DNA from 2 places in the Rhodothermus marinus genome. Region 2 is predicted to be linked to the other one. Evidence: riboswitches for the same ligand, from Rfam matches in the RefSeq annotation. Region 2 holds a riboswitch; the other holds the start of a gene.

Region 1 (15,709 bases), 630 kb from region 2:
GCCGTCTATCCCGCCGACGATGCGCTGACGCTCGACCGCCGCGGCGCGCGGCTGACCGGCACCCGCACGCTGTCCTACGTGCTCGTGCCCGGCCGGGCCGGGCGTTTCACGCTGCCACCCGTGCGCCTCGCCTACTTCGATCCGGAGGGCGGCGTCTATCGCACGCTGACGGCTCCGCTGCCGGAGCTTGTCGTGCATCCGGCCTCGGCCACGCCCACTGCTCCGGTGGCGACCGCTTCCCCGGCGGCCGTTCATTCTCGGTCATTTTCATGGATCCGGTGGCTGCCCTATGCCGGCGGAGGGCTTCTGGTGATCCTACTGCTGCTGTTGCTGGCGCAGCGACGGCGCGCGGCCCGCCGCCCGCGACCGTCGCCCGTGCAACCCGACGCCCTTCCACCGTCCACACTGGAGCCCCGGCTCTTCTACCGACGGCTGGAAGAAATGCTGCGACGGGCGGCCGGACGCTACCTGGACGAAGACGTGCGCGGCCTGACGCGCACCCGCCTGTGCGACCGCCTGCGCCAACGCGGCCTGCCCGAAGCGGAAGTGGCCCGCATGGCCCGATTGCTGGCCGCCTGCGAAGCCGCCTGCTACGCCCCGACGCCTCCCGACCCCGTCCAGACGCTCCACGACCACCGCGAGGCCGCCCGTCTCCTGGAATCCCTCGAAAAAAAGGCCCCTTCCGAAGAAGGGGCCTGAACGGGACTTCGCTCTGCAAACAGGCGCGTGCTCAGGCGCTGACGGTCGGCTCGTAGAGCGCGTCGAACTGACGCTGTGCTTCGACCAGCGCCGCCCGCATCAGGTCTTCGGCACGCGCCGTCTCGCGCCGGGCCAGCAGCGCCAGCAGCTCCGACACGTCGAGCTGCTGTGCGGCGCGGCGGCAGGCCTCCCAGCTCAGAATGCTGCGCACCACGCGGTCGATGGCCTGTTCTTCGTTGTCGTAGGGCCGGGGCTGCATGTCGTGCCCGAGCCAGCGGTTGTACCCGTCCTGCTCCAGCAGACCGGCCAGCGCGATGTTCATGCCGTTGACGCGCGTGCCGTGGTCGATGTCGTAGCGCCCCGGACCGCCCAGAATGATGCCGTCGTTGTAGCCCTGGCTGTTCAGGTGGAAGTGGACCATGGCCCGTTCTTCGAGCTGCTCCACCACATCGTAGACGGCATCGAGACCGATCATCTCCGAGTGGCCGATTTCCATGTTGACCCCCTTCTTCGACCGATCGATGCCGTACTCGTCGGCGAGCTGGCGCCAGATGAGCAGCGCACTGGCCACGGTCGGCAACAGCATGGCCGGATGTCCTTCGTTCGGCTTGGGCTCGATGCCGATGTACATGAGCCCGCCTTTTTCCTGTTCGAGCTGGCAGAGGCGCGCCAGACTTTCCTTCAGGTTACGGTACATCTGGCGCACCCCCACCGTGGCCAGGTCGTAGCCGAACGAGCCGTTCCAGATGACCAGCGTGGGCGCTCTGTCGGGGTCCGGATGCCAGACCTTGCGCAGCGGACCGTAGGCCAGCTCCACCGTGCGCCGGCCCAGTTCTTCGGCGGCCGCCCGCTCCTTCGGGTCGAGCGAGCAGATGCCGCCATAGCCGAAATGAATATGGGCGCCCGGCGTGATCATCGCCAGATGCAGCCCGGTCTCGGCCAGCGCCTTCGCGACCGCCTCGGCGTTCTGCTCGTTGATCTCGTTGTCGTAGTGCAGCTCAACGCCCAGCGTGATCGTATCGGGCAGGCGCGGTGCGATCTTCTCTTTGACCAGATAGATGAACGCGACCGTGTCGAAGCGATCGGCCGCCCAGGCCGGACGAACGTTGGCCGGGACGAAGCCGCCCTTGCCCGCATTGAACGTCCAGCGACAGATGCTGTGGAAGGTCTGTGCGTTTACCATTGTTCAGTCAGCCGTTTGAAGTTGACGGGAGAGGATTTCAGACCAGTGGTGGTAGGCTTCCACATAGGGTTCCTGCCAGGACGGATCGGGCTCGATCGTGGCCACCGGCGGCACGCCCTGGAAAGCCGCCTCGGGCGAGGCGTACACGCCGGCCCCGACGCCCGCACCCCGAGCGGCACCGGCCGCTCCGTCCGTGTCGTACAGTTCCACGACCGTCCGGTTGACGGTCGCATAGATCCGGCCAAAAAGCGGACTCAGAAACAGGTTGGCGCGTCCGGCCCGGACCTTTTCGACGGCCAGCCCCATGCCACGGATCACTTCGAGGCCGTAGGCCAGTGCGAACACGATTCCCTCTTTGGCCGCCCGGAGCAGATGCGCCCGGCCGTGGCGGTTGAAGTCGAGGCCGTGCACCGAAGCGCCGAGGTTTCGGTTGCGGAGCATGCGCTCGGCTCCGTTGCCGAAGGGGAGCACGCGCACGCCGTCAGCGCCGACCGGCACCGAAGCAGCCTGCTCGTTCATCGCTTCGTAGCTCAGCGTACCGCCCAGCAGGTCCTGTCGGAGCCAGCGGTAGAGGATGCCCGTGCCGTTCAGGCACAACAGAATGCCGTAGCGGCGCCGCTCGGGCGTGTGGTTGACGTGCACGAACGTGTTGACGCGCGTCTGGGGATCATAGCGCGGCGTATCGTCCACGGCGTAGATGACGCCCGACGTGCCGGCCGTTGTGGCCGCCTCGCCCGGATGCAGCACGCCCAGCGAGAAGGCGTTGTTCGGCTGATCACCGGCCCGGTAGGTGACCGGCGTGCCGGGCCGGAGCCCCAGCACCGCAGCCGCTTCCCGCGTCAGTTCGCCCTGTCGGCCGAAGGTGGGCACTAGGCGGGGCATGAGTGCATGGTCGATCCCCAGATGGTCCAGCAGCCAATCGGCGGGCTTTTCTTCCAGGAAGTCCCAGAAGATCCCTTCCGAAAGGCCCGAAACGGTGGTAGTCGGCTCGCCGGTCATGCGAAAGGCCACATAGTCGCCCGGAAGCAGCCACTTGTAGGCCCGACGGTAGATGTCCGGCTCGTTTTCAAGCACCCAGCGCAGCTTGGCGGCCGTAAAGTTGCCGGGACTGTTGAGCAGGTGGCGCAGGCAGCGTTCCTGCCCCAGCTCCTGGAAAGCGCGTTCGCCGACAGGCACGGCCCGGCTGTCGCACCAGATGATGGCCGGGCGCAGCACGCGCCCCTCCCGGTCGATCAGCACCAGCCCGTGCATCTGGTAGGAGATGCCGATGCCGCCAACCGCTTCGGGATCGAACAGGTGGCGCTGGCGCAAGGCAGCCACGGCCTGCTGCACGCACTGCCACCACTGCTCCGGATCCTGCTCAGCCCAGCCAGGATGAATCGATTCAATCTTTAATTCCTGTTCGGGAACCGTTACAGCCGCCAGCACGCGCCCGGACTCCGCTTCAACCAGGGCCCCTTTGATGAACGAGCTGCCGACGTCGAAACCCAGCAATAACATGATGAACCGGATCGTGTCCCGCGTTTTTCGCCTGTAAGAATACAAGATCCGGCCCTGGAATTCAATAGCAAGGCGCACGAAAAGTGAAATAAAAGAAGCGATTCACTTTTCACATACCGCTCAGGTGGGCACGACCGCCCACACCAGCAACAGCAAGGCCAGAAGCAGCAGTTGAGCCAGGGCGGGACGCAGGAGCGGTCGCCGCCGGATGAGCTGCAGCAGATCACCCCCAATGAACCAGGCGACAAATACAGAGAGGGGAAGCGTCCAGACGGCTACCAGCAGACTTTCGGCCGATGGCAGACCGGTACCCAGCAGACGGCTCAAAAGCGCTACCATCCCAGTAACGAATCCGAGATGCAGCCCGAGCAGCAATCCGACAACCTGCCACCGACGCATGCGTGCCTGTATCTGGTGCAACAAATTCTAAAAATAGCTTAGGAATCCCACGGCACAGGCCGTAGCAGCTTCTCCGCATTGGCCATGGCATCTCTGGCGCATTTCTGATGGCACCTCTGGATACATCCGCCGGACCTCGCTTTTGTGCCCGGGCGGTGTTATATTTGGAAAGTACCCCCGATCTCACCAGCCCGGCAGGAAAGCGATCCGATTGCTACAACGCGACGTGCCCACACTCCGAGCAAGCAAGCTGTGCCAATGAAGGGGTGGCGATTCCTGCCGGTGCTCTGGTTGTGTCTGGCCTTACCGGTCCGGGCGCAGGATGCCCCGCTGGGCGGTTTTGCCTTTCTGCGTCTTGCGCCCTCGGCCCGCGTGACCGCGCTGGGCGACACGCCCACAACCGTCGCCGACGACGACGTGGCGCTGTTTCTGCTGAATCCGGCCCTGCTGCACCCCGCGCAGCACCGCCAGTTGCAGGTGAGTTACCTGAACCACCTGGGCGACATCCGTGCCGGTACGATCGCCTACGGCTGGCACCGGGGCGAACTCGGAACGCTCGGCCTGGCGCTACGCTTTCTGGACTGGGGCGCCATCGACGAGGCCGACCTGGAAGGCAACCGCAACGGCACCTTTCGGCCTATCGACCTGGCCCTGACGGTGGGCCTGGGACGCGCCGCCGGCCCGTCGCTGCACTACGGCGCCAGCCTGCACCTGATCCACACGACCTTGGCCGACCGACGGGCGACGGCCCTGGCGCTGGACGCCGGCTTCCGCTACGAGCTGCCCGAGCACCTGCTGACGCTCGGCGCCAGCCTGCACCACCTGGGCGTCACGCTCCAGACGCTGGGGACCACTCCCGACCGCCTGCCCTTCGACGTGCGTCTGGGCCTGCGCAAGCGCCTGCGCTACCTGCCGCTGCAACTGACCCTGACCGCCTACGACCTGCCCCATTTCTGGCAGCGCCCGGAAAATCAGACCTGGCTCGGTCGCCTGTTCTATCACCTGAACTTCGGAGCCGAACTGGGCGCCAGCCGTTCGTTTCAACTGCGCTTCGGCTACAGCTACCGCCGCCACGAAATGCTCAAAATCCGCCCCCGGCTGGACCTGGCCGGCTTCAACGCGGGCTTCGGATTGCGCCTTGCCGGCCTGCACTTCGACTATGCCTTCAGCTCCTGGTCCTCGCTGGGCACGCTCCATCATCTGACCGTTCAGACGCAGCTATAATCCAGACCTTCCCGAATAATTGCGCTTCTGCTGCGGCACAAATCGGCGGGAACGGCGCGTTTTGATGGCGCCAATTTGCCTTTCATCTTGACGAATACCCGGCGCCTCCGTATCGTTGAAGGCGCGCCTCACCCCCCGGGACGTGCTCCTTCCCCGGCGATTTCCCCCGTGATCGCCGGGGTTTTTTGTGGTCGGAAAACAACAGGGCCCCGGCATGATTGCCGGGGCCCCGCACGCTGCCCTCCGCGGCCAGACCGGTCAGAAGTTGATCTGCACGGCCGCCCGCAGGTTGATCACATTCTGCCGCTCAATCGTAACACCTTCCGCTGTGATCTCCTCGGGGTGATCCGTCAGCACATAGGCGCCCACGCCCTCTTCCACGGCCACCGGCACATCCAGCAGAATGCTCCCGTCCAGGATGATCTTGACGTTCTTCTGCAGCCGGTAGGTCAGCATGGGCGTCACTTCGTGGATCGGATCGTCGCCCACGGCATCGCCGCCCAGCTCGTCGAGCTGCACCAGCGCGTAGCGCAGACCGAAGGCGACGGTCTCCAGGCTGTAGGTAGCCTGCGCGCGGACGGCCGTCACGGCCACATCGCCGAAGTCGTTCTTGTACTGCCCGTAGGTGACCTGGCCCTCCAGCCAGAGCGCGCCCTGCGCGGTCGGATAGCCCAGCGCGATGTCGCCGCCCCCGATGAGCAGCTCCCCGGCCTTCAGATGACCGGCCTCACGCCGGGCGATGTGCGGATTCCAGCCGCTCTGCAGCAGGATGGGCTTTTCCTTGTTCCAGACGTTCAGCGCCGAGGAATGCCCGGCGATCACGTCTTTATAGTAGGTGACGTTGGCGCCCAACCGCACCTCCAGTTCGTCGCCGGAGGGCATCGGCTTGAGCCGGAAGAGGTCATGCCCCTGGTTCGGACCGAACTGCACGCGCGCCGTCACGAACGGAAAGCCGAACACCTCGGGCAGATACCGGTTCGGGATGCTCCGGCCCAGACCGGTCTGCAGCGCCAGTGCCAGCGAGACGTTCTCGCTCGGATAGGCGTGCAGCGCCGCGCCGTAGTCCCGCAGCAGCCCCACGAACTTCTGTGCGATCGAGCGTTCCACGAAGGGCAGGTAGGCCGAGTAGGTCAGCCCTTCAGCCCCGGCCGGCACCTTGAACTGGCCCAGCCGGACATAGACGTTCTCGACGCCCGGGAAAGGCACGTCCGCATAGAAGTCCTGCAGGATCTGCGGCATGCCCCAGAAGCCCGAACGCGAGACCGGAATTTCGACCTCCGGACCCGAGAGCCCCAGCTCGACCCGATAGCGCACGCCCTCGTAGGTCCCCTTCAGGTAGACGCGGGTCCGGCTCAGAAAGTGATAGATCCGCAGGTCATCCCGGAACGGGTCGTCCACATTCTGAATGAGCCAGTCGGGCCGGATGAAGCCGTGTACCACCGGCCCCTCGTTTTTCGGCTGGTCTTTATCCTGGCCTGCGGCCGGCAGGGTCCACAACAGCAGCGCGATCAGCGCCAGGATGCCACCGGTTAACCGTGTACGCATGGCTGTTTCCTCCTGGTTGGTTGTTCAGGGTTGGTTCAGGGAATCCGCCGCGGCCACCGCGCACGGCCGCCACGCCACGGGCTGCACGACCAGGTCGAAGTGTACCGTGATCTGATCGTGCACCCGGATCAATCCCAGCAGCGCGGTGGGCGGCTTTACGTTGAAGTCGGTCAGTTTCAGCGGAAGCGAGCCGACCAGCCGGGCGCGCCCGGACGCCAGCAGTTGCCCCGCCGCCTCGAAGTGCACGGTGCGCGTCGTGCCGGCGATCGTCAGCGTCCCGGCCACTTCCAGCCGGGCCGAGTCGGCCGCGGGCGTCTCCAGCACGGCCACCTCGCTCAGTTCGAAGCGGATCTCCGGAAAGCGATCGGCCTGGAGCGCCTCCTGCAGGTCCCGGTTCATGGCCTGCTTGCCGCAGTCGAAAGCCCGAACCGGCACCACGAGCCGCGCCTGCACCGCCCGCCCTGCTTCGACCTCGCCAACCCCTTCCACCCGGGTAGCCGCGCAGGTGAAGCGGTTGACCGTCGAGCGTCCCTCGATCCAGACCCGGCTCGCCACCGGATCGGGCACGTAGCAGGGCGTTCCCCGGAAGCCCAGCAGGAGCAACACCGCGCTCAACAGACCGATCACACGCATGGCGCTTCGCGATTTACGGGTTGCCGGAAGTCGGGCGCGCCACCACGTCGAAGTGCACGACCACCTCGTCGCCCGTCCGAAGCGTGCCCAGCATGGCCGTCGGCGGCTTGATCCCGAAGGCCTTCATCGAAAGGGGCTGCTCCCCCTGAAAGCGCCAACCGCCGTCTTCCGGGCGGGCCAGCACCTGCATCTGCACCGGCTGCTCCGCACCGGCGATCGTCAGCCGTCCCTGCACCTGGAGCCGATAGCCCTCCGCTGCGGCCGCTACCGAGTCGACCCGCGTCAGCACAAAGCGAATCTCCGGATGGTCTTCCGCCTTCAGCGCCTCCCGCATTTTGCGATCCATCGTGCCGTTCTTGCACGAGATGGCCGCCACGGGCACCACTACCTCCGTCGCCTGCAGCGAAGCCAGCTCACCGGCCTGCCCCAGTTCTACCCGACCCCGCCAGTCCGTCACCGCGCATTCCCAGTCGTGCAGCGTCGAGGTGCCCGTCACGCGGAAGGTGCTCCCCTCCGTCTCGAAGGTCAGCACCACCGGCTGCGCCCGCAACCCGAGCGGGAGCAGCAGCCCCAGTGCCAGGATCCAGATCGTGCGGATTATCCTGTTCATGATCGCCTCCCTGATGGCTTCACGTTGCGCGTTCAAACAACGAACAGATGGGTTCTCGCGCCGAAAGCAAAGCTTGATCGGTTGCGTAGGCGCTACCTGCAATCCTATGCCGGGCAATCTCTGACAGGGATGTCGGGGAAACTCCTACACACCCGACAGCGACCTGCTCGCAATACCAGGCACTACCACACGGTTCGCCACCCAATCTTCTTCAATAACGGCTATTTCGACGCTATCGTTGATCCGGGTTTGCGGAATAACGGAAACAGATTGGACAACACTTTTCCACAATCCCCTGTCAGAACCAGGGAGGCGTGACGAATAACGGATATTAAATCCAGATTTTTTCCACACCCCTTGCCGTCGCCTTGCGGGCGTGCTATACTTGCCGCCACAAGGCCCTGCCACTTCCGGGGCCGTGCTGTCGTGGCACGGCGGCCGGTACCGCCCGAGGCGGTGCCGGCGTCACGGGGGAAGCCGGTGGAATTCCGGCGCTGTCGCGCAACGGTAAAAGCCCGAATGCCCGCCCGGAAGTGCGATCACGGCCGGCGCCCACTGCGGGCGATCCGGCACACCCTGCGCGTCACAGGGTGGTGATCGGCTGCACGTGGCTGCTGCGTTCTGGCTCTGCCGCTCGGGCGACCCACCGTCGCCGTTCGCATCGGCTGCTGCTGCCCTTCTCCACCTTCTGGCCGCGGGGGACCTCGATCCTGAACGTTTCACCAACCCGAGGTACCGCCATGGCCACCCTGCATACCCTCGTCACCGACACGCTGCCCACCGTCGTCAAGCGGGACGGCCGACGCGTGTCGTTCGACCCCGAACGCATCCGGCGCGCCCTCGAAAAAGCCTTCCGCGCCACGCTCGAACTACCTGCCGACGCACCTCTTTCGGCCGAGCTGTCCGAAGAGATCGAGGCCCTCACCGGCGCCGTGGTGCGCTGGTGCCGGGACCGCGCCGAGGTGTCCGTCGAAGAAATTCAGGACGAAGTAGAACGCACGCTCATGCGGGCCGGGCGCTACGCCGTCGCCCGTCGCTACATCCTCTACCGCGAGGCCCGCGCCGAAGCGCGCCGCCGTCAGCAGCTCACCTACCGCCGCGCCGACGGCACCGAGGCGCCGTTCCCGCACGAGGCGCTGCGTGCCCGCATCGAAGCGGCCTGCGACGGACTGGACGACGTCGATCCCGAGCTGGTCCGGGAAGAGCTGCTCCGCACGGTCTATCCGGGCATTCCCGAAGACGAACTGGACCGGGCGCTGATTCTGGCGGCCCGCACGCACATCGAACGCGAGCCCGACTACACGTACGTGGCCGCCCGGCTGCTACTGGACGCGCTCTACCGCGAAGTCTTCGGCCGCCCGATACCTCCCTCCGAGCAGGCCAAAGCCTGCCGCGCCGGTTTCCGGGCGTACCTGGAGCACGGCGTCCGCCTGGGCCGCCTCGACGAGCGCCTGCTCCGGACGTTCGACATCGACCGCCTGGCTGCCGCGCTGCATCCCGAACGCGATCGCCAGTTCACCTTCCTGGGGCTGCAGACGCTCTACGACCGCTACCTGCTGCACGAGCCCGAAGGCCGCCGCTTCGAGCTGCCCCAGTACCTCTGGATGCGCGTGGCCATGGGGCTGGCGCTCGCCGAAGACGATCCCACCGCCCGCGCCATCCAGTTCTACGAGCTGCTTTCCAGCTTCCGCTTCATGAACTCCACGCCCACGCTCTTCAACGCGGGCACGCCCCATCCCCAGCTTTCTTCCTGCTACCTGACCACGGTGCAGGACGACCTGGGCGCCATCTTCAAGGCCATCCGCGACAACGCGCTGCTTTCGAAGTGGGCCGGCGGGCTGGGCAACGACTGGACGCCCGTCCGCGCCCTGGGCGCCCACATCCGGGGCACCAACGGCCGCAGCCAGGGCGTCATCCCCTTCCTGAAGATCGTCAACGACACGGCCGTGGCCGTCAATCAGGGCGGCAAGCGTAAGGGAGCCGTCTGTGCCTACCTGGAGGTCTGGCATTTAGACATCGAAGAATTTCTGGAGCTGCGCCGCAACACGGGCGACGAACGCCGCCGCACGCACGACATGAACACAGCCTGCTGGATTCCGGACCTGTTCATGCAGCGCGTGCGGGAGCGCCGGCACTGGACGCTCTTTTCGCCCGACGAGGTGCCCGACCTGCACGACCTGTACGGCCGCGCCTTCCGCGAGCGCTACGAGCACTACGAACGCGAGGCCGAGGCCGGCCGCATCCGCAACTGGCGCCGCGTCGAGGCCGTCGATCTCTGGCGTAAAATGCTTTCGATGCTGTTCGAGACCGGCCATCCCTGGCTCACCTTCAAGGATCCCTGTAACATCCGCTCGCCCCAGGATCACGTGGGCGTCGTCCACTCCTCGAACCTCTGTACCGAGATCACGCTGAACACCTCGCCCGAGGAGGTGGCCGTCTGCAACCTGGGGTCGATCAACCTGGTGGCGCACGTGGACGAGCAGGGCGAGCTGGATCGGGAAAAGCTGCGCGACACGATCCGCACGGCCGTGCGCATGCTCGACAACGTGATCGACCTCAACTTCTACCCGATTCCGGAAGCGCGCACGTCGAACCTGCGCCACCGGCCGATCGGTCTGGGCCTGATGGGCTTTCAGGACGTGCTCTACCGTCGGGGACTCTCCTACGCCAGCGAGGCCGCCGTGGAGCTGGCCGACGAACTCATGGAATTCATCGCCTACTGCGCCTACGAGGCCTCGTCGGACCTGGCGGCCGAACGGGGCGCCTACCCCACGTTCAAGGGCTCCAAGTGGGATCGCGGCCTGCTGCCGCTCGACACGCTCGACCTGCTCGAAGCCGAACGCGGCGAGCCGGTGCCCGTCCCGCGCACGGCCCGCCTCGACTGGGACGCGCTGCGCGAGAAAATCCGCCGCCAGGGCATGCGCAACTCGAACGTGCTGGCCATCGCCCCCACGGCCACCATCGCCAACATCTGTGGCGTGAGCCCGTCGATCGAACCCACCTACAAGAACCTGTACGTGAAAAGCAACCTGTCCGGCGAATTCACCCAGCTCAACCCCTACCTCGTGCGCGATCTCAAAGCGCGGGGCCTCTGGGATGAGGAAATGCTGGACGATCTGAAGTACTACGACGGCTCGGTGCAGGAAATCGACCGCATCCCGCCCGAGCTGAAAGCGCGCTACCGGACAGCCTTCGAAATCGAACCGCGCTGGCTCATCGAGTGCGCGGCCCGGCGCCAGAAGTGGATCGACCAGAGCCAGTCGCTCAACCTGTATCTGGCCGAACCCAGCGGCCGCAAGCTCAGCGAGATGTACCAGCTCGCCTGGCAACTCGGCCTGAAGACCACCTACTACCTGCGGGCGCTGGCCGCCACCCAGATCGAAAAATCCACGCTCGACATCAACCGCCGCGGCATCCAGCCCCGCTGGATGAAAAGCCGCTCACCGTCGAGCGACATCGTCGTCCGCCGCGACGGCCCCGCCTGCTCGCCGGACGACGAAAGCTGCGAAGCCTGCCAGTGATCTCTGTTCAACATTCCCGTCCCACACCAAAACCGAGTACAGCCATGATGGAGCTTCCCGCTTTCGGATCGCGCCGCATCCGCGTCGAAGACAAGCGCCTGATCAACTGCCACGAGGTGGACGTCAACCAGCTCATGCCCATCAAGTATGCCTGGGCCTGGGAGCACTACCTCAACGGCTGCAAAAACCACTGGATGCCCAGCGAAATCCCCATGGCCCGCGACATCGAGCTGTGGCGCTCCGATAAGCTGACCGACGACGAACGGCTGGTCATCCTGCGCAACCTGGGCTTTTTCGCCACGGCCGAAAGCCTGGTGGGCAACAACATCGTGCTGGCCATCTTTCGCCACGTCACGAACCCGGAGTGCCGCCAGTACCTGCTCCGCCAGGCCTTCGAGGAAGCCATCCACACGCACGCCTTCCTCTACATCGTCGAAAGCCTGGGCCTCGACGAGGGCGAAGTCTTCAACATGTACCGCGAAATCCCGGCCGTGGCCCGCAAGGACGAATTCGAAATGGAGCTGACGCGCGAAGTGCTGCGGCCCGACTTCACCACGGCCACCGTCGAAGGCGCTCAGGCCTTTCTGAAAAACCTGATCGGCTACTACGTGATCATGGAGGGGATCTTCTTCTACAGCGGCTTCGCGATGATCCTCTCCTTCCACCGCCAGAACAAGATGACCGGCATCGGCGAGCAGTTTCAGTACATCCTGCGCGACGAGACGATCCATCTGAACTTCGGGATCGACCTGATCAACGGTATCAAGGCCGAAAATCCCGAACTGTGGACGCCCGAGTTTCAGCGCGAGGTGCAGCAGCTCATCGAAGAGGCCGTCGAGCTGGAAGTGGCCTACGCCTACGACTGCCTGCCGCGCGGCGTGCTGGGCCTGACGGCGCCCATGTTCCGGGAGTACGTCCAGTACATCGCCGACCGACGTCTGGAGCGCATCGGTCTGAAAGCCCGCTACGGCTCGAAAAACCCGTTCCCCTGGATGAGCGAAACGATCGACCTGCTCAAGGAAAAGAACTTTTTCGAGACGCGGGTCACCGAATACCAGCAGGCCGCTGCACTCTCGTGGGATGAATGAGCAGGAGGAACTGGATTGGAACCAGCCGGTCTCAACGCAAAACAAAACAGCAAGATGAAACCACTGGATCGCATCACGATCAACCCGGAAATCTGTCTGGGTCAGCCCACCATCCGGGGAACGCGCATCACGGTCAGCACCATCCTGAAGCTGCTGGCCTCGGGTAAAACCGTACAGGAGGTGCTGGAAGCCTATCCGGAGCTGGAAGCCGAAGACATCTACCAGGCGCTTGCCTATGCGGCCTGGCATGTTTCGGAACAGCCATAATCGCACTGCGGCATCGGGCCGCCAGGATGTCGCGAACGCGCGCCATCTGCCCAGGAAAAAGCCGTTTTCCGACGTCACTTCGGCTGCGCCTCCGTGGCTTACTACCGGCGGAGACTTGCTTGCAGTCAGGCACGAAGTGTCAGCGACCGGTTCCGGGGCTTACTGGCCGTGTACCAGATCCTTGCCGTAGTACTCCTTCAACCCTTTAACGTAAACGATCCATGATCCAGGCAACGAATCTTGGTTTTCCCCGCATCGGGCTCGCGCGTGAACTGAAGTGGGCCGTCGAGGGCTACTGGGCCGGACAGGTCTCGGAAAACGAATTGCTGGAGACGGCACGCCGGCTCCGCGCCCGGCACTGGCAATGGCAACAGGAGGCCGGGATCGACCAGATTCCCTCAAACGACTTCTCGCTCTACGACCACGTGCTCGACACGATCGCGCTCGTGGGCGCCGTGCCCGAACGCTTCGGCTGGCAAGGCGATACCGTCGACCTGGCCACCTACTTTGCCATGGCCCGGGGCGTCCAGGAAAAAGAGCTGGAAGCCCGGGGACTGGAAGGCACCGGCGTGCCGCCGCTGGAAATGACGAAGTGGTTCGACACGAACTATCACTACCTGGTGCCTGAATTCCACCCGGAGCAGACCTTCCGGCTCGCTTTCACGAAACCCATCGACGAGTATCTGGAAGCAAAGGCACTGGGCATCGAAACGCGGCCGGTGTTGCTGGGACCGGTCTCGTTCCTGCTGCTGGGCCGGGCGACGGTGGCCCACTTCGACCCGCTGACGCTACTCGATCGTCTGCTGCCCGTTTATGCCGAGGTGCTGTGCCGCCTGAAGGCGGCCGGCGCCCGCTACGTGCAGATGGACGAGCCCTGTCTGGTGCGCGACCTGCCGCCCGGCGCTCGCCAGGCCTTCCAGCAGGCCTATGCGGCGCTGAGCCGGCCCGAACACCCGGCACTCGTGCTGACCACCTACTTCGGCGGCCTCGAGGAAAACCTGCCGTTGGCGTGCTCGCTGCCGGTGGCGGCCGTCCACCTCGACCTGGTGCGCGCGCCCGAGCAGCTCGAGCCGGCCCTGGCCCACCTGCCCGAAGACCGCATCCTCTCGCTGGGGCTGGTGGACGGCCGCAATGTCTGGCGCACCGATCTCGACGCGGCCGCCGCCATGCTGCGGCGGGCCGTCGACGCGCTCGGCCGCGAGCGGGTCTGGATCGGTCCCTCCTGCTCGCTGCTGCACGTGCCGATCGACCTGGACGCCGAATCCGAACTCGACCCGGAAATCCGTCCCTGGCTGGCCTTCGCCCGCCAGAAACTCGAGGAGCTGGTCACGCTCAAACGCCTGATCAACGAGGGCGAGGCGGCCGTACACGATCGGCTCGAAGCCGCCCGCCGGGCGCGCCAGGAACGTCTGACCTCCCCGCGTCGGATCGATCCGGAAGTGCGCCGGCGCCTGGCTGCGCTTTCGCCCGAGATGACCCGCCGGGGCCGTCCTTTTGCCGAGCGCTACGCGCTGCAGCGCGCGCGACTGAAGCTGCCCCTGCTGCCCACCACCACGATCGGGTCGTTTCCCCAGACCGACGAGCTGCGCCGGAAGCGTGCGGCTTTCCGGCGGGGCGAGCTGTCCCGCGCGGCCTACGAGCAGTTTCTGGAAGCCACCATCGCCGAAACGATCGCCCGCCAGGAGGCCATCGGGCTGGACGTGCTCGTGCACGGCGAGCCCGAACGCTCCGACATGGTGGAGTACTTCGCCGAGCAGCTTCAGGGCTTTCTGGTCACGCGCAACGGCTGGGTGCAGAGCTACGGCACGCGCTGCGTGCGCCCGCCCATTCTCTACGGCGACGTGGCGCGGCGCGGCCCCATGACCGTACGCTGGACTACCTTTGCGCAACGCTGCACCGCACGCCCGGTCAAAGGCATCCTGACCGGCCCCGTGACGATCCTGCAGTGGTCCTTCGTGCGCGACGACCAGCCCCGGGCCGACACCTGCCGCCAGATCGCGCTGGCACTCCGCGACGAGGTGGCCGACCTCGAAGCCGCCGGTATCGCCGTCATCCAGATCGACGAACCGGCCCTGCGCGAAGGGCTGCCGCTGCGTCGCCGCGAACGGCCTGCCTACCTCAAATGGGCCGTCGAATGCTTCCGCCTTGCCTCCTGCGTCGTGCGCGACGAGACCCAGATCCACACGCACATGTGCTATGCCGACTTCGAGGACATCCTGGAGGCCATTGCCGCGCTCGACGCCGACGTGATCTCCATCGAGGCGGCGCGCTCGCGCATGGCGTTGCTGGAGGCCTTCCGGCGCTTCCGCTACCCGAACGCCATCGGTCCCGGTGTGTACGACATCCACTCGCCGCGCGTGCCGTCGGTGGAAGAGATCGAGACGCTGCTGGAACGGGCGCTGGAGGTGATCCCGGCCGAGCGGTTGTGGGTCAACCCCGACTGTGGGCTCAAAACGCGCCGTTGGGCCGAAGTCGAGCCCGCCCTGCGCCACATGGTGGAAGCCGCCCGCCGCCTGCGCGCCCGCGTAACAGCGGAGGCTATGTGAGCCACCATCGGGCTGAAACGTCCAGGCGGTCCTTCAAGGCCCCATCGCTCAGAATTCCTTTCCACGCGCTCCGGGATTTAATTGCGCTTCAAAAAATGCCGAGATATCTGCTCTGACCTGTTTCAAAACAACCGCTACATGCGTAATCAACGGCTGCAGCTTATTCCAGTCAATTTCAAAGGTATAGGCATGCCGAAAGAAATGCCGAAATCCCAAATAAGGCTCAAGCATGATTACCGTGTCTGGCCGAAGAATGGCGGACCGAATTCCCGGTACTGCAACGGACATACGTTGCAGCAGCGCGCGGTGCCATCCTTCTCCTTTCGGTACATTTTGATCAATCTCCCGGGCCAAATGCTTCAGGATGTTCTCTATCCCGTTATAAAAGCTATGCAGAAAAGCACCAATCGCAGCCTTATCTCTGTGCGAAGGTTCAGCCTGAGCGGGTAAGCCCGCTACAAGCTGCTGCAATTCTTGAACGAGCATCTCCAGGC
Region 2 (15,709 bases):
CCCACGAACATCGCCGCGTAGGCGCTCCCCGTCACGTAATAGATGATCAGGTAACAGGCCACAAACGGCGTGATGAACCCGCCCAGCGCCGCCAGCACGCCGCCTTTGGACGCGCGCCCCAGCTCCCGGGGATCGATCTCCATCCCGATGTAGAGCATCATGAGCAGCACGCCCAGCTCTCCCACCACGGCCAGCGCCTCGCTTCCGTGCAGGACGCCCAGCAGCGGCGGCCCCAGCAGCATGCCGGCCAGCAGCTCCCCCAGCACCGACGGATACCCCAGCCGCGTGGCCAGCAATCCCCCCAGCCAGGCGGCTACCAGCACAAGGAGCAGGTTCAGCAGCGAGAGTTCCATAGACCCGTTCGTTGGTTGGAAGACGATATTCGTGTTGCTTCAGGGGAAAGTACGGCGGGCTAAAAAGCCGACATCACCGGCCGACGTGCACACGCGACGGTCATTCTTGCGGCTTGCAGCGGCCAAGCCACCGCCGGACGAGGCATCGCCGCAGCGACAACGCCTCGCCTCGCACCGAACGATATGGAAGAAGCAGGTACTTCAACGCGAGACCGGCATTCCTTTCAGACGATACGAACCTCGCCTGGAAAAGGCAAGTCGTCTTCAGCGGGCAACCGGCAGGCGGAAGGCGAACGTGGAGCCTTTGCCCGGGGTGCTTTCGATCTCCAGACGCGTCTGATGGGCGTTCAGAATGTGCTTGACGATGGCCAGGCCGAGCCCGGTGCCGCCCTGCTCCCGCGAGCGCGAGCGGTCCACGCGGTAGAAACGCTCGGTCAGCCGGGGAATATGCTGCGGCGCAATGCCGATGCCGTTGTCCACCACGGCCACGCGCACGCTCCCGTCCTGCTCCTGCAGGCGCACCTCCACGAAGCCGCCGGAGTTGTTGTACTTGATCGCGTTGTCCACCAGGTTGATCAGCACCTGGCGCAGCCGCTCCCGGTCGCCCAGCACGCGGGGCAGGTGCTCCGGCGCGCAGCACCGCAGCGACACCTGGCGCGTGGCCGCCAGCGGCTCCATCGACTCGAGCACCTCGCGCACCAGCGCCGGGAGTTCGAACGGCACCGGCTGCAGTTGCAGTTCGCCAGTCTCCAGCCGCGAGATCTCCGTCAGATCCCGCACCAGATTGGCCAGCCGGTCGGCGTTGCGCAGGATCTTTTCCAGAAAGGCGCGGCGCGTGGCCTCGTCGCCCGGATCGGCTTCGAGCAGCGTTTCGGTGAAGCCCCGGATCGAAAAGATGGGTGTCTTCAGCTCGTGCGAGACGTTCCCGAGAAACTCACGCCGGTAGTTTTCCATGCGTTTGAGTTCCTCGATTTCCTTTTCGAGCGTGCGCCCTGTGCGATAGACCTGCCAGATGAGGCTGTTCAGCTCGTCGCCCTGCGGCACATGCGCCAGTTCCAGGTTCTCGAACGAGCGACGGCGAATCTGACGGAGCAGCTCACGGGCCAGTGCCAGCCGGGGCATGATCAGGTAGGCCGCCGCGACGAACACGCTGGCGCCGAAGATCAGCAGCAGCAGTCCCAGCCGCAGCCAGGGTTGCTCCACGCGCAACCCCACAAAGAGCGCAGGCAGCAGGGCCAGCAGTACGCTGTAGGCGGCCAGCTTCCAGGCCAGCCGCCCCGGACGAAGGCGACGGAGCTGTCGTGCGGGCATTACGCGCTACTCACGAAACTTGTAGCCCACGCCCTTGACCGTTTCAATATAGTGGCTCCCGAGCTTTTCACGGATCTTGCGGATGTGCACGTCCACGGTCCGGTCCACCACGTACACGTCCCGTCCCCACACCTCGTCGAGCAGCTCCTGCCGCGTGAAAACCTTGCCGGGATGGGCCGCCAGAAAGTAGAGCAGCTCGAATTCTTTGCGGGGCAGGCGCACCGTTTCGCGCCCTTCCGGCCCGTCGCGATAGACCAGGTAACGGTCGCGATCGATCTCCAGATCGTGGATGCGCAGCAGATCGGGCGGCGTCTCGTAGCGCCGGGCACCCCGCAACAGCGCCCGGGTCTGGCTCAGCAGCACCGGGACCGACACCGGCTTGCCCACGTACATGTCGGCGCCGATTTCCAGCCCCTGAATCTGATCTTCCTCCTCGGTCCGCGCCGTGAGCATCAGAATGGGCGTGGTACGCAGCCGGGCGTCGCGCCGAATGCGGCGGCACACCTCGATCCCGTCCATGTTCGGCATCATGATGTCCAGGATGATCACGTCCGGCTGCCACCGGGCGGCCTTCTCCAGCGCCTCGACGCCGTCACGGGCCAGTTCCACCTCGAAGCCTTCCCGTTTGAAGTTGTAGGCCAGCAGCGCCAGAATATCATCTTCGTCATCGACGATGAGCACGCGCGGCGGCCGTTCGTCAAAGGCGGAGAGCGACATGGCTCGCGTGGCCGTTTCCATCATCAACTCCGGTACGTTTACACGGTTTTTTAACGCAAACAAAATACAGGGGAAACGGCCGTTTTATGTTATCGAAGCGTTATGTGCTGGATTTTCAACGACGGGCAGGCGATCGGTCAGGTCATCCAGCGGCGGATCGAACGTTTCCTGAAACAGCTCGAAGCAGACGCCCTCGGCCACCGATTCCAGCGGCCGGTGCTTTTCGATGACGCGCCGGTAGGTCCGGTAGCAGGCCAGCGCCGCCTCGGCCCGCTCGAGATCTTCGGCGGTGAACGAAACGCAGGCGTCGATGCGCTCCCGGGGGGAAGTGTGCAGGTGGGCCGGTTTCTTTTCGAGCCCTTCGGGTAAGGTGAAAAAAGCCAGCCGCCGCGGCACACCGAGCCGCTCCCGCAGTGCACAGCCGACGCGCTTGACGACGGCGTGCGTGACCAGATGGTCCGGGTGTCCGCTGATGCCGTGCACCGGGTAGGTCACCACCACGTCAGGCCGATGGCGCTCGATGACACGGGCCACAACGTCTTCCAGCACGCGGGGGTCCAGTTCGGCCAGCTCACCGTCCGGGAAGTCCAGCACCTCCAGGCTGGACAGCCCAAGCACTTCGGCCACGCACTGCATTTCCTCGAAGCGGACCCGGCCCATTTCGGGCTTGCTGTAGCCGTGATGGTGCCGCTGGCGGGTGGCCTCTCCGCGCGTGAGCGTCAGCAGGTGCACGGCATGGCCTTCGCGTCGCTGGCGGGCGATGGCCGGCGCCGGCCCGAAGCTCTCGTCATCCGGATGGGGAAAGATGTACAGCAGCGTGGCCACCGAAGCAAACGGGTCTTCTGGCCGCCCAACGCCGTTACGCCAGAATTTGTTGCAACAGATTATGAGTCCGACGCTTCCTGAATGATTTCATGAAAGACGGTCTGGCCGGTCTGGAGCATGCGACGCACGTAGGGCAGACAGAGCCGGCAGCGGAGGCCGAAGCGCACGTGGCGCTGTAGGTCCTCGACGCTGCCGGCTCCGGTCTGCGCGGCCACGGCTTTCAGTTCCGCGAACGTCCGCTGGAAGCAGAGGCAGCGGTCGATCCGCATCAGCGCGTCTCCTGCACCAGTTCGATGTGGGACGGCGCCGGGCCGACGGTGAAGCGGCCCACCTGCCGGCCGTTGCGGTCCAGAATGACCACGGCACCGGCGGCCGTGTAGTCGGGCGCGCCGTTCGGTCCGGCGGCCAGCCGGGCCACGTAGAGGCGCCGCTGCGCCGCATCGTAGGCGACGGCCGACAGCGCGGACAGATCGGCCGCTTCGGGCACGGACAGCGTGGCCGCCAGCGCATTGGCGTCGGTGTCGATGCGGAAGACCTCATTGCTGATGCTGCTGATGACGTACAGCTCTTCGGCCGCCGGCGCATAGTAAGCCACCTGGGTGAAGTTAGCCGAGCCGAGCTGCACGTCGAACGTCAGCCGGGCCGTCACCGCCCCGGTACCCGGATTCATGAACACCACCTGGCCATTCGTCTGCTCGATGATCGCGCTGTAATCCTCGTTGTAGACCGTCTTGCCCTGGCAGACGACCACCAGCTCCTCCTCTTCGTCGATGAAAAGTGCCTTCGGGCCGTCGCAGCCGGGTTCGAGCGTACCGACCACCTGATCCGTCGCGGCGTCGATCACCGAGATCGTCCGCCCGGCCCCCAGCGAGCCGTAGTTGGCCACGTACACGCGCCCCTCATGGGCGACCACGCCCTCGGGATAGGGCCCCACCTCGATCGAATCGACCATGATGGTCAGCGCGGCCGGATCGACGGCAAACACGAGTCCGTTGCCGCCGAAGATCATGTTCGTCACGTAAGCTTTGTTGTCGGCGGCAAAGGCCAGATAGCGCGGGTTGGGCAGGCCATCGATGCGCCCGACGAGCTGTTGCGTGGCAACATCGACCACGGCGACGTGCCCGACGCTGAACGTGTTCAGCACCACATAGGCCCGTCCTTCATGCAGCGTCAGGCTCTGCACGAAGGCGTTCAGCGCCAGCGTCGCGGTCTGTCCGTTTGCCGGATTGTAGAAGGTCAGCGAGCCGTTCTGGTCGCTGAAGTTTCCGCCGTTGCCCACCAGCACGCCGGTGGTTACGAGCTGTTCTCCATCGTCTTCGCTGCCCAGCAGGTCACAGCCGCTCAGCACGAGCAGCGGCAGTGCAATCAGCAATAGCAGGCGTCGCATCATCTGTCGCTCCTTTCGTTTTGTTTGCGGTTCAGGGAAGCAGGTCTATGCGAAGCTGCACGCGCACGTGGCGCGGTGGCATCGGATAGAAGCGCACGACCTCGTAGGCCGTGTCGGTCAGGTTCTCGACGGTCAGGCCGAAGGACAGCCGGGTCCGGGCGACCGACTGCGTCAGGCGCAGATGGGCGTCGAGCACGGTGAAGGGCGCCAGCGCCTGGGTTTCGTCGGTGGTGAGATAGCGGCGGCCGGTGTGGCGGGCGTCGAGTCCCAGCGTGAGCGGGCCGGCCAGCACATCCAGAAAAGCCTTGAGCTGGTGCGGCGGTACGTAGCGAAGCTGGTGGCCGTAGGCCCGCGTGGCCGGATTCGAGCGGTCTTCGGCACGGGTGAACGTGTAGAAAAGGCCACTTTGCAGCCGAAGCGACGCGGCCAGCGGCACATCGGCCCGAAGCGAGGCTTCCAGGCCGCGCGTGCGCACGCGCCCGACGTTGATGGGCCGCCAGAGCTGCAGGCCCGGCGCCACGAAGCCCGGATACCAGACGATCTGATCCGTCAGCGTGGTCTGAAAGGCCGTCAGTTCCAGCACGAAAGGCCGAAGACGTGCGTACAGACCAGCTTCGACGGTCCAGCCGCGCTCGGGCTTCAGATCGGGGTTGCCGCCGGGCCGGAAGAAGCGCTCGCCCAGCGTGGGCGCCCGAAAGGCACGCCCCACCAGCCCTTTCAGGTGCAGCATCCCTTCCTTCAGGGCCAGGTTCAGGCCAAGCCGGGGGCTGAGTGCGTGGAAGGTGCGGCCGGCCGTCGCGTACAGATCCAGCCGCAGCGCCGGGTAGAGGCGTAGCCGTCCCCGGCGCCCGGACAGGTGGAGCGCCAGCGCGACCGCGCGTTGATCGACGCCACCGCGCAGCGCCGCCCGCTCCCACCGGGTTTCGGCCCGGGCGGTCAGGGCCCAGCGCGGGTGCAGCGCCCGGTCGAGCGTCGCTTCCAGCGCCAGCCCGCGCGTGCGCGTGGTGTCGGCCTCGCCGGCGAACCGGTTGACGTAGGCCAGCAGCGTGTGCTGGTAGCTACCGCGCAGCGTGAGCCGTCCGGCCGGCAACGGCCGCTCGGCCAGCAGCAGCAGGCGGCGCTGGCGGTCGGTCTGGTGCGCATCGACAGGTGGCGCGTTGCCCGGACCGGGCAGGCTCCGGCGCGCCTCGGTCAGCCACAGCGTCCCCTCGAACCGCCAGGTGCCCTCGTAGCGCACCTTGCCGAACGCCGAGGTCATCGCCCGGTCGGCCCCTTCGCGGCGACGCACCGCCGGCGGCGGGAGCGGATTGGGATACGGATAGTCGCCGATGGTGCGGCTGTGCTCGACGGCCCCCAGCACGGCCACGCGTCCTGCCCCGGCATGCGCGACCACGCCCAGGCTTCGTTCACCGTAGGCGCCCAGCCGCAACGCCACCCGGCCGCCCGGGCGCACTGCCGGCTGCAGCGTGTAGAGCCGCACCACGCCGCCGATGGCGCCCGATCCGTAGGTGGCAGCGGCCGGTCCGTGCACCACCTCGACGGACGAGAGCAGGACGGTGGGCAGCAGCGTCAGGTCGATCAGGCCCGATTGCGGATCGGCCACACGGTGCCCGTCGATGAGCAGAAGTGTCTGCGTGGCGCTGCTTCCGCGCAGCGAGAGCGTGGCCAGTCCGCCGCTCCCGTAGCGTTTGACGAAGAGCCCGGTCCGCGCTTCCAGCAGCTCGGCCGCCGTGGTCGCGTCGGTGCGTTCCAGCTCGGCCGCTTCCAGACGCCACAGCCGCCTTCCGGCTTCCCGCGTCTGCTCGAGGCGCTCCCCTTCGACGACGACCGGCGGCAGCGCCAGCGTGGTATCGGCCCGTTCCTGGGCCCGGGCGCCCAGCACGCACCCGAGTCCCAGCAACACCAGTCCGCAGCGAACAACAGAAAAGCTCATAAAAAAGCCCGTTACCTCAATGCGAGGTCCGGGCCAGCGCAGCCATGCCAGAACGACAGAACGGCCGGCCTCAAGGCCGGTGCGGTCGAACAGCCGGTGCATCAGGCGCGGACCTCAGTTCCCGGAGGCTTCGGCCTGACGCCGCTGGCAGGTCTCCTGGCTCGCCGTGGGTTCCGTCGGATGACGGAACGGGCCCGACACAGGCTCCACCGCCGGCCTTCCCATCTGCCCGGAGCAGACAGTGACCGTCGGCTTCTTCGCCCGCCGGCCGCAGCCACGACTCACAGTTGCGGGTACAGCTCCAGATTCCCCGGCCCGGTGGGCCAGGCCACTGGATTCCCTTTTCATCCGCCGAAGCGGAACCAGCGGCGCATGTCGAAGAACACAGAGCGAATTTAGCAACATGCAGGCCGCCCCGCAAACCTTTTGACACCCCCTCCTGTTGAAACTTTCTGGAACGCTTCGGGGACTTGCCCGTTGGCGCCGAACTTTGTAGGTTTAGCGCCATCGTGATAATTACGATAAACTACGTATCTCTCCGATGAAACTCTCGGAGCGCATCAAGCAGACCCGTTTCGCCTCGCCCGCTCAGGAAGCGCTGCTCAACATTCTGGTGACCAGTTCGTGGCTGCTGAACGAACTGTCAGCGCTCATGGCGCCCTTTGGCGTTACGCCCACGCAGTACAACGTGCTGCGCATTCTCCGGGGAAGCCACCCCGGCAAGCTCACCTGCACGGAAATCGGTCGCCGGATGCTCGACCGCACGCCGGACGTCAACCGGCTGCTCAACCGTCTGGAACGGGCCGGTCTCGTCACACGCAGTCGGGCCAGTCATGACAAGCGCGTGGTCGAGGTGGGCATTACGGAAAAGGGGCTGGAGCTACTGGCCCGAATGCAGCCAGTGGTGGACGCAGCCCAGGAGCGCCTGATGAGCCGCCTCTCACCCGAAGAATTGCGCCTGCTCAGCGAGCTGCTGGACCGCCTGCGGATTGACGAGGACGAATCGGAAGAAGCAGCGGAAAGTGCGACCGGCTCCTGAGCACGCCGTATGCTCCGCGAGGCTTACGTCCTGAGCCGCCCGCAGAAGGTCTTCGTCGTCTGCACGGCGATCTTCATCACGGCGCTGGTGCTGGCCGAAGCCACCGCTTCCAAGTTTTTCACCGCCTTTCGGTTGCCCTTCACGCTGCACCTGCTGGGCATGACCTTCGGCGAGGTGGTGATGACGGCCGGCGTGCTGGCCTTCCCCATCACGTTCATCGTCACGGACATCATGAACGAATACTTCGGCAAGAAGGGCATCCGGTTCGTGACGATGGTCGGGATGGGGATGGTTGTGTTCGAGTTTGCCCTGCTCCGACTGGCCATAGCCGTACCGGCGGCCGACATCTCTCCTGTTCCGCAGGAGGCTTTCGAGACGGTCTTCGGAGCAACCGGACGGGTCATCCTGGGCAGCCTGACGGCCTACCTGCTGGGCCAGCTCGCCGACATCACGCTGTTCCACTGGCTCCGACGCCTGACGCGCGGCCGCTGGCTCTGGCTACGGGCGACGGGCTCGACGTTCGGCTCCCAGTTCATCGACACGCTGGTGGTGCTGACGGTCGCCTTTGCCGGCCAGCTTGCCTTTCCGCAGATTCTGGCCATCACGCTGTTCAACTACGGCTACAAGTTCGCCATCGCCGTAGCCATCACACCGCTCATCTACCTGGCCCACTGGCTCATCGACGCCTACCTGGGCCGGGAACTGGCCCACGCACTCATCGAACGGGCGGCGGCCGGTGCCGAAGCCCTGCCCTTCAGCGAAAGATCCGAAGCAGCAGATTGAGCAGGATTGTCAGCACCAGGCTGACCAGCAGCATCGTGCCCAGCGGGAAGTAGATGCGGAAGTTGCCCTTCTCCCAGCTGAAGTCGCCGGGCAGACGGCCGAAGGGCAACTGAGGCAGTCGCCCCAGCAGGAGCAGCAATCCGCCCAGCACCACCAGCACGACGCCCATCAGCAGCAGCCAGCGTCCCAGTTCGGTCAGCGGACTCTGGGCCATGGCTCAGGAGGAAACGCTTGCCTCGCGGGGGACCTCGACGAACGTCAGCCAGCCGTAGGGATCTTTGCCCTCACGGACGATCTCGAAGAACGCCCGCTGCAGGGCCTCGGTCACCGGGCCACGCCGCCCCTGGCCGATCGTGTAGCGATCGACCGAACGGATCGGCGTGATCTCGGCGGCCGTGCCCGTGAAGAACAGCTCGTCGGCAATGTAGAGCGCCTCGCGCGGGATGGGCTGCTCGATCACCGTATAGCCCAGATCGCGCGCCAGCGTGATGACCGCATCGCGCGTGATGCCCGGCAGGATCGACAGCGTCAGCGGTGCCGTGTAGATGATGCCGTCCCGCACCAGGAACAGATTTTCGCCACTACCTTCGGCCACGTAGCCGTCCACCGACAGCATGATGCCCTCGGAGTAGCCGTTGAGCACGGCCTCCATTTTGACCAGCGCCGCGTTCGCGTAGTTGGCGCCGGCCTTGGCCATGGCGGGCAGTGTGTTGGGCGCCATCCGGTTCCAGGTGCTCACCTGCACATCCACGCCCTGCTCCAGCGCTTCATCGCCCAGATAGGCGCCCCAGTCCCAGACCGCAATGAAGACTTCAACCGGGCTGTTCAACGGGTTAACGCCCAGACTGCCCATCCCTCGGAAGACCACCGGCCGGATGTAGCAGGCCTTCAGGCCGCTGGCGCGGATGGTTTCGAGCGCAGCCGTTTCCAGTTCTTCCAGCGTGTAGGGCACCTCCATGCGATAGATCCGGGCCGAGTCGAGCAGCCGCCGCATGTGCTCTCGCAACCGGAAGACGGCCGGCCCCCGCGCCGTGTTGTAGCAGCGGATCCCCTCGAACACCGACGAACCGTAGTGCACCACGTGCGAGAGCACGTGGATCTTCGCCTCTTCGAACGGCACCAGCTTGCCGTTAAACCAGATCGGATGTCTGTCCATGGTCGTTTATTTTCGTTGGGTTCGTGTCAGAAACTACGGAAATCCCTTTCGCCCTCGAAACCTGCTCGTCCGCTTGACCATTAGCAGAGCAGGTTTTCACCCGCACATGCAGGCGTCTATGCGCTGGGGTCGCTGGATTCTCGGGCTGGTTATCCTGTTGTTCGTGCTGCTGGCCGTGGCCGACGCACTCGATCTGTTCAGCCGGCGCCCTTACTACGAGGTCCCGCACGGCAACCATACGCACTACGTGCCGCGCGACCGGGACCCCGACGTACCGATCGAGCGCTTTCCCACGCGTCCGCCGGAGCGGTGCGAGCGCATCGCGCCCGACGGTCGGCTGGTGCCCATCGAAGGTTGCCAGTAGCCTCACGCGTCCGTTCCGCTTCGTCCCAGCTGCTCCAGCGCCTCGCCGCTCAGCCGCATCGTGATCCATTCCCGCATCGGGCGCGCGCCCAGCTTCCGGTAAAAGCGGAGCGCCGGCTCGTTCCAGTCGAGCACCTGCCACTCCAGCCGCTTCGCGCCACGCGCGACGGCAATTTCGGCCACGCGCTTCAGCAACGCAAATCCGATTCCGCGACCCCGGTAGGCCGGACGTACGTAAATATCTTCCAGATGAATGCCCCAGCGGGTCAGAAAGGTTGAATAGTTCGCAAAGAAAAGGGCAAAGCCCAGCGCCTCGCCCGTCGCCGGGTCTTCGGCCACCAGCGCTTCACAGCGGGGCGAAGCGTCCGGGTGCAGGTGCGCCCGAAGCGCCTCGGGATCGGGCCGGGCTTCGTGGCGCAATTTTTCGTAGTCGGCCAGTTCCAGAATCAGGGCGACGAGCGTTTCGGCGTCGTCCGGCGTCGCCTCGCGAATGTGGAACGTAAGCTCTGTCGCAGGGGCTTTCATCGGTAGCGGCGGAAGAATTCGTCGTCTTCGTCCTCTTCGTCGTCGTCCCGGCCCAGCGACGAGAGCATCGAGCCCATGATGTCGCTGTAGCGGGTCTCCTGGTCGAGCAGATCCTTGCCGAGCAGCGAGTGCTGGTGGAGCGCCTCCAGCACGAACTCCATCATCGAAGCCGTCTCAGCCGGGGTGGCCGGATGCGTGTAGCGCTGCACGAGCGCGCAGAGTCCCTCCACGGCATCCAGCCGGCGGGCGTACTCGTCGAAAGGAAGTTCGGGCGTCAGCTCCACCTGCCCGCCCTTCGCGAACCAGTCCAGAATGGGCTGGTAGACGGCCCGCCCCTCCTTGCGGTTGGCCGGATCCGGGAAGTAGCGCGGGAAGATGGCCTTGACGGCACGCCCGACGAGCATCCGCGCCACGTTCTGCACGCCCTCCTGCTCGCCTTCGTACACCAGCTCGATCTTGCCGGTGATGGCCGGCTCCACAAAGAGCAGGTCGCTGATCCGCACGGTGGTTTCCGCTTCGCCGTTCAGCAGGGCCCGGCGTTCGGCCGCCGAGATCAGGCATTCGAGCGCCGCCCGCGTCATGCGCACCGACACGCCGGACTTCTGATCCACGTACTCGCTCTGGCGCGCCTCGAAGGCGATCTGCTCGATGATCTCCCGGAAGAAGTAGGGCACGTGCACGCGCACCTGGCCGTCGCGCTCCTGCCAGGCTTCCTGTTGCGTGATGGCAATGCCGATCTCGATCGTTTTCGGATAGTGCGTGATGATCTGGCTGTCGATGCGGTCCTTCAGCGGCGTGATGATGTTGCCGCGGTTCGTGTAATCCTCCGGGTTGGCCGTGAAAACGAGCAGGATGTCGAGCGGAAAGCGAATGTTGAAGCCGCGAATCTGAATGTCCTGCTCCTCCAGGATGTTGAGCAGGCCCACCTGAATGCGCGGCTGCAGGTCGGGTAGCTCGTTGATGGCGAAGATGCCCCGGTTCGTGCGGGGAATCAGGCCGAAGTGGATGACCTCTTCGTCGGCGTAGGTCAGCCGTTGGTTGGCCGCCTTGATGGGGTCGATGTCGCCGATCAGGTCGGCGATGGTCGTGTCGGGAGTGGCGAGCTTTTCGGCATAGCGCCGGCTTCGATGGAGCCATTCGATGGGCGTGTCGTCGCCCATGTCGGCCACCATCTCGCGACCGTACTTGGAGATCGGGGCGAACGGATTGTCGTTGACCTCGCTGCCCTTGATGATCGGGATGTATTCGTCAAGCAGTTCGGGAAGCATCCGGATGATGCGCGTTTTGGCCTGGCCGCGCAGCCCGAGCAGGATCATGTCGTGCCGCCCCAGAATGGCGTTCTGGATCTGGGGAATGACGGTCCGTTCGTAGCCGATGATTCCGGGAAAGATCTCCTCGCCGCGCCGCAGTTTGGCGATCAGGTTCTTGCGCAGCTCGTCCTTGACCGACAGCGGCCGATAGCCTGCCTCCTTCAGGTCCCCCAGCGTCTTCAGTTCGGTCAGCACCTGTCCCATGGCTCCCGGTGATCGATTAAAGCATGCAGCAGGTTAGGTAGCACGGTCACGTTGCGGCACTGTTCCCCTACCGTTCCCAGCGATAGGCCACGATCCGGGGATCCGGATCGTTCAGCACCACCACCAGCAGGCACGAAGCGTCCCGGCACTGCACGGCCAGATCGTGCGGGTAAAACCGGCGATTCAGGCGCTGCTCCGGAGGAATCAGCCGGTGACGCAGCCGGCCGTCGCGCAGGCCGTACACGTCGATCTGCACCCAGCCGGGTCGCAGGTTGAGCACAAAGAGCAGCGAATCGACGGGCACGGCCGACGACGTGAGCAGCGGCGCTTCGTGCACCTCCCCTACGAGAAAGGCGCGGCTTCGGGCCAGCATGGGCGAATCGAAGCCCACCAGCGCCAGCGTGTCGAGCCGACCGTCGGGCCACCAGCGGTCGATTACGGGCCGGAAGCCGGCTAGGCTCAGCAGCGTGTCGCCCCGGGGACGCACAAACCCGGCGTAGCGCCAGTAGGGTTCGGGGAGCTTTTGCCGACGCACGACGTGCCCCTGCCGGTCGAGCTGCACCAGCAGCCCGCCCTGTCCTTCGCGGACGGCCTTGACGAAGTAGCCGTCCGGCGTGGCCGCCGCATAGAGCAGCGCCCGGTCGGGCAGCTCGGCCGGTAGCGCCAACCGCTGCACCACACGGCGTCGGGCGATCAGCACAAGCTCCCGGGCCTCGGGCGCCAGCACCACCAGCGTATCGCTCCGGAAGCCGGCCAGGTACGGATAGCGCACCCCGGCCGGCCGCAGCGTGTCGCGCAACGCGCCGGTCGTGTCGAGCACGGCCAGAAAATGCCGCTCGGCGTCGCTGACGTAGAGCAGGCCGTCGGGGCCAAGCTGCACGGTGCGGGGGCGCTTGAGCGGCAGCGTCTCGGAGGCCGAGACCATCCACAGCGGCCGCAGCGTGTCGAAGGGGACGGTGGCCGCCACCCGGCGCGAGAGCGAATCGGACGGGAGCAGCGCCGTGGGTTCTTCACGGCGGCACGACGACGGAAAGCACCCCGCCAACAGCAACGCCAGCCCCAGCAGCAGCGTCGTGTACTTCATCGCCGCGACGACTCCTGGCGTCCGATGCGCATTTCCAGCGTCAGGCGCTTTCCTTCGCGCAGCACCTCCACCTGCACGCGGTCGCCGGGCCGGAAGTCGAACAGCCGGGCCCGCAGGTCGTCGCTGTTGGCGACGGGCGTGCCGCCGAACGATCTGATCACATCGTAGGGCCGCAGACCGGCTTCGTCGGCAGGCGAGCCGGGATCGACGTCGGTCACAAACACGCCGCGCGTATCGGGCGCGCCCAGCGCCTGGGCAATCCGCGGCGTCAGATCCCGCACGTACAGGCCCGTGTAGTAGGAGCGGTCCACGTAGCCCTTCTCCTTCAACTCGGCCACGATGCGCTGGATTTTGTCGGCCGGAATGGCGAAGCCGATGCCCACCGAGCCGCCCGTTTCCGTGTAGATGGCCGCGTTCATGCCGATCACCTCGCCGAGCGCGTTCACCAGCGGTCCGCCCGAGTTGCCCTGGTTGATGGCCGCGTCGGTCTGGATCATGTCGCGGTAGAGCCGGCCATCTTGGGCGGGCAGGTTGCGTCCCACCGCACTGACCACGCCCACCGTCACCGTCGGCGGGGCCGCCTCGAACAGCCCGTACGGATTACCCAGCGCGATCACCCATTCGCCCACGATCGGCTCGCTCTTGCTGAAGCGCAGGTAGGGCAGCGGCCGATCCGGATTCACCTTCAGCAGCGCGATGTCCGTGACCGGATCGGTGCCCACCAGCTCGGCATCCATGGCCCGACCGTCGGGAAACGAGACGGTGATCTTCGTGGCGTTCCCCACCACGTGGTCGTTCGTGACGATGTACCCGTCCGGCGAGATGATAAAGCCCGAGCCGATCGCGTGAATCTGGCGTTCGATGATGCGCGAGCGCGGCCCTCCGAAGAAGAACTCCCAGATCGGGTCGTTGAAAAAGTCGGCAAACGGATCGCGATACAGCACACGCTGCACTTCCAGCACGTTGATGCTGACCACGGCCGGCGAGACCTCGCGCACGGCCCGCGTGATGGCCGTCTCCCGCGAGCGGTAAAGCTGGGTCTGCACATCCACGGTATCGGCCACCACCTGAGGCGCGGCCGGCTCCGGCTTTTCGGAATGGGCATTCTGTGAACACCCGACTTCGATCAACGGCAGCAGCAGCAATCCCAGCAGTGGAAGGGCGCGTCGCATGGCAAACGGTCGGCTGAATTCGAAAGGATGCAGAGCCAGGCGGCTGATACGAACCAGCCCGTGCCGGGTTCAACCGATGAACGCGCCGGCCGTTTAAGGTGCGGATAAAAAATGGCGAAGCGGGTTCATGCGCAAACCGGTCCGACACATTCTGTTCTGGAAGCCCTACGGCGTCCTGAGCCAGTTCACCGATCGGGAAGGACGCCCGACGCTCAAGGATTACATTGACGTGCCAGACGTCTATCCGGTCGGGCGACTGGACATGGACAGCGAAGGGCTGTTGCTGCTCACCAACGACGGGTTGCTCAAGTACCGGCTGTTACACCCGCGGTACGGGCACTGGCGCACCTACTGGGCGCAGGTCGAACGCATTCCCGACGACGAGGCGCTCCGGCGTCTGGCCGAGGGCGTGGTGATCGCAGGCGGCTACCGGACGCGCCCGGCCCGCGTGCGCCGCATCGAGCCGCCGGAGCTGCCGCCACGCCCCATGCCCATTCGCTACCGCAAGACGGTGCCCACCTGCTGGCTGGAGATCTCCATTCGGGAAGGCAAAAACCGACAGGTGCGCCGCATGACGGCCGCCGTGGGGCACCCGACGCTCCGCCTGGTCCGCGTGGCCATCGGCCCACTGCGCCTCGACGGTCTGGAACCCGGCCGGTGGCGTCCGCTCACACCCGACGAAGAAACCGCCCTCTATCGCCTCTGTCGCCTGAAACCTCCTGTTGGCCGATAAAAAAGGGCCATCCATCGGGATGGCCCTGAAAAGGTTCGTAGCTGGTCGGCCTCAGGTGCCGGCCGTGTAGTCGGTGGCGTAGGCCCGCTGCTCGTCGGTGAGCGTGTCGATCCGGATGCCCATCGTTTCCAGCTTGATGCGGGCGATCTCCTGGTCCAGCTCTTCGGGCAGATCGATCACCTGCGGCGGCAGCTTTTCGCCCGCCTTGTGCTTCTCGACGAGCATCAGGTGCGCCATGAACTGGTTGGCGAAGCTCATGTCCATGACCTCGGACGGATGCCCCTCGGCCGCGGCCAGGTTGACCAGACGGCCGTCGGCCAGCACGTAGATGCGGCGGCCGTTTTCGAGCAGGTACTCCTTGTTGTTGGGCCGCACTTCACGCACGCGCACGGCCAGCTCGGCCAGTTCCTTCAGGTTCAGTTCCACGTCGTAGTGGCCCGTGTTGCACACGATGGCCCCGTCCTTCATTTTCCGGAAGTGGCGGCCGCGGATCACGTCCTTCATGCCGGTGGCCGTCACGAAGATGTCGCCGATCTCGGCGGCCTCGTCCATGGGCATCACGCGGAAGCCGTCGAGCACGGCCTTCAGGGCCGCCGTGGGCTTCACTTCGGTGACAATGACGTTGGCGCCCATGCCACGCGCCCGCATAGCCACGCCCCGGCCGCAATGGCCGTAGCCGGCCACCACGAAGTTTTTGCCGGCCAGCAGCACGCTCGTCGCCCGCAGAATGCCGTCGATCGTGGACTGGCCCGTGCCGTAGACGTTGTCGAAGTCCCACTTCGTCTCGGCGTCGTTGACGGCAAAGACCGGGTAG

Evidence for each region. A riboswitch is a leader RNA that binds a small molecule or an ion and turns the genes downstream of it on or off. The one in region 2 is predicted to bind cobalamin.
Region 1: linked by a shared signal. The riboswitch ahead of GYH26_RS02225 (ribonucleoside-diphosphate reductase subunit alpha) and the one ahead of GYH26_RS14355 (TonB-dependent receptor plug domain-containing protein) in region 2 are both predicted to bind cobalamin.

Annotation. Positions count from the first base shown of each region.
Region 1 covers NZ_AP019797.1:477,385-493,093, reverse strand. Annotated here, with positions in the region: gene GYH26_RS02265 (BatD family protein) at 1-699, shown strand, start outside; gene GYH26_RS02260 (TIM barrel protein) at 731-1,882, opposite strand; gene GYH26_RS02255 (xylulokinase) at 1,886-3,382, opposite strand; gene GYH26_RS02250 (hypothetical protein) at 3,503-3,781, opposite strand; gene porQ (type IX secretion system protein PorQ) at 4,040-5,005, shown strand; gene GYH26_RS02240 (porin) at 5,264-6,550, opposite strand; gene GYH26_RS02235 (YceI family protein) at 6,575-7,183, opposite strand; gene GYH26_RS02230 (YceI family protein) at 7,197-7,793, opposite strand; adenosylcobalamin-variant (AdoCbl-variant) riboswitch at 8,251-8,326, shown strand; gene GYH26_RS02225 (ribonucleoside-diphosphate reductase subunit alpha) at 8,534-11,314, shown strand; gene GYH26_RS02220 (ribonucleotide-diphosphate reductase subunit beta) at 11,359-12,402, shown strand; gene GYH26_RS02215 (DUF433 domain-containing protein) at 12,457-12,669, shown strand; gene metE (5-methyltetrahydropteroyltriglutamate--homocysteine S-methyltransferase) at 12,891-15,215, shown strand; gene GYH26_RS02205 (hypothetical protein) at 15,264-15,709, opposite strand, start outside.
Region 2 covers NZ_AP019797.1:3,273,721-3,289,429, forward strand. Annotated here, with positions in the region: gene GYH26_RS14325 (cation:proton antiporter) at 1-353, opposite strand, end outside; gene GYH26_RS14330 (sensor histidine kinase) at 618-1,664, opposite strand; gene GYH26_RS14335 (response regulator transcription factor) at 1,671-2,381, opposite strand; gene GYH26_RS14340 (PIG-L deacetylase family protein) at 2,466-3,206, opposite strand; gene GYH26_RS14345 ((2Fe-2S)-binding protein) at 3,266-3,475, opposite strand; gene GYH26_RS14350 (hypothetical protein) at 3,475-4,593, opposite strand; gene GYH26_RS14355 (TonB-dependent receptor plug domain-containing protein) at 4,625-6,526, opposite strand; cobalamin riboswitch at 6,656-6,908, opposite strand; gene GYH26_RS14360 (MarR family winged helix-turn-helix transcriptional regulator) at 7,068-7,565, shown strand; gene GYH26_RS14365 (queuosine precursor transporter) at 7,575-8,348, shown strand; gene GYH26_RS14370 (DUF2905 domain-containing protein) at 8,320-8,562, opposite strand; gene GYH26_RS14375 (branched-chain amino acid transaminase) at 8,566-9,504, opposite strand; gene GYH26_RS14380 (hypothetical protein) at 9,623-9,868, shown strand; gene GYH26_RS14385 (GNAT family N-acetyltransferase) at 9,871-10,392, opposite strand; gene GYH26_RS14390 (AAA family ATPase) at 10,389-11,906, opposite strand; gene GYH26_RS14395 (hypothetical protein) at 11,974-12,990, opposite strand; gene GYH26_RS14400 (S1C family serine protease) at 12,987-14,162, opposite strand; gene GYH26_RS14405 (pseudouridine synthase) at 14,290-14,895, shown strand; gene GYH26_RS14410 (adenosylhomocysteinase) at 14,947-15,709, opposite strand, start outside.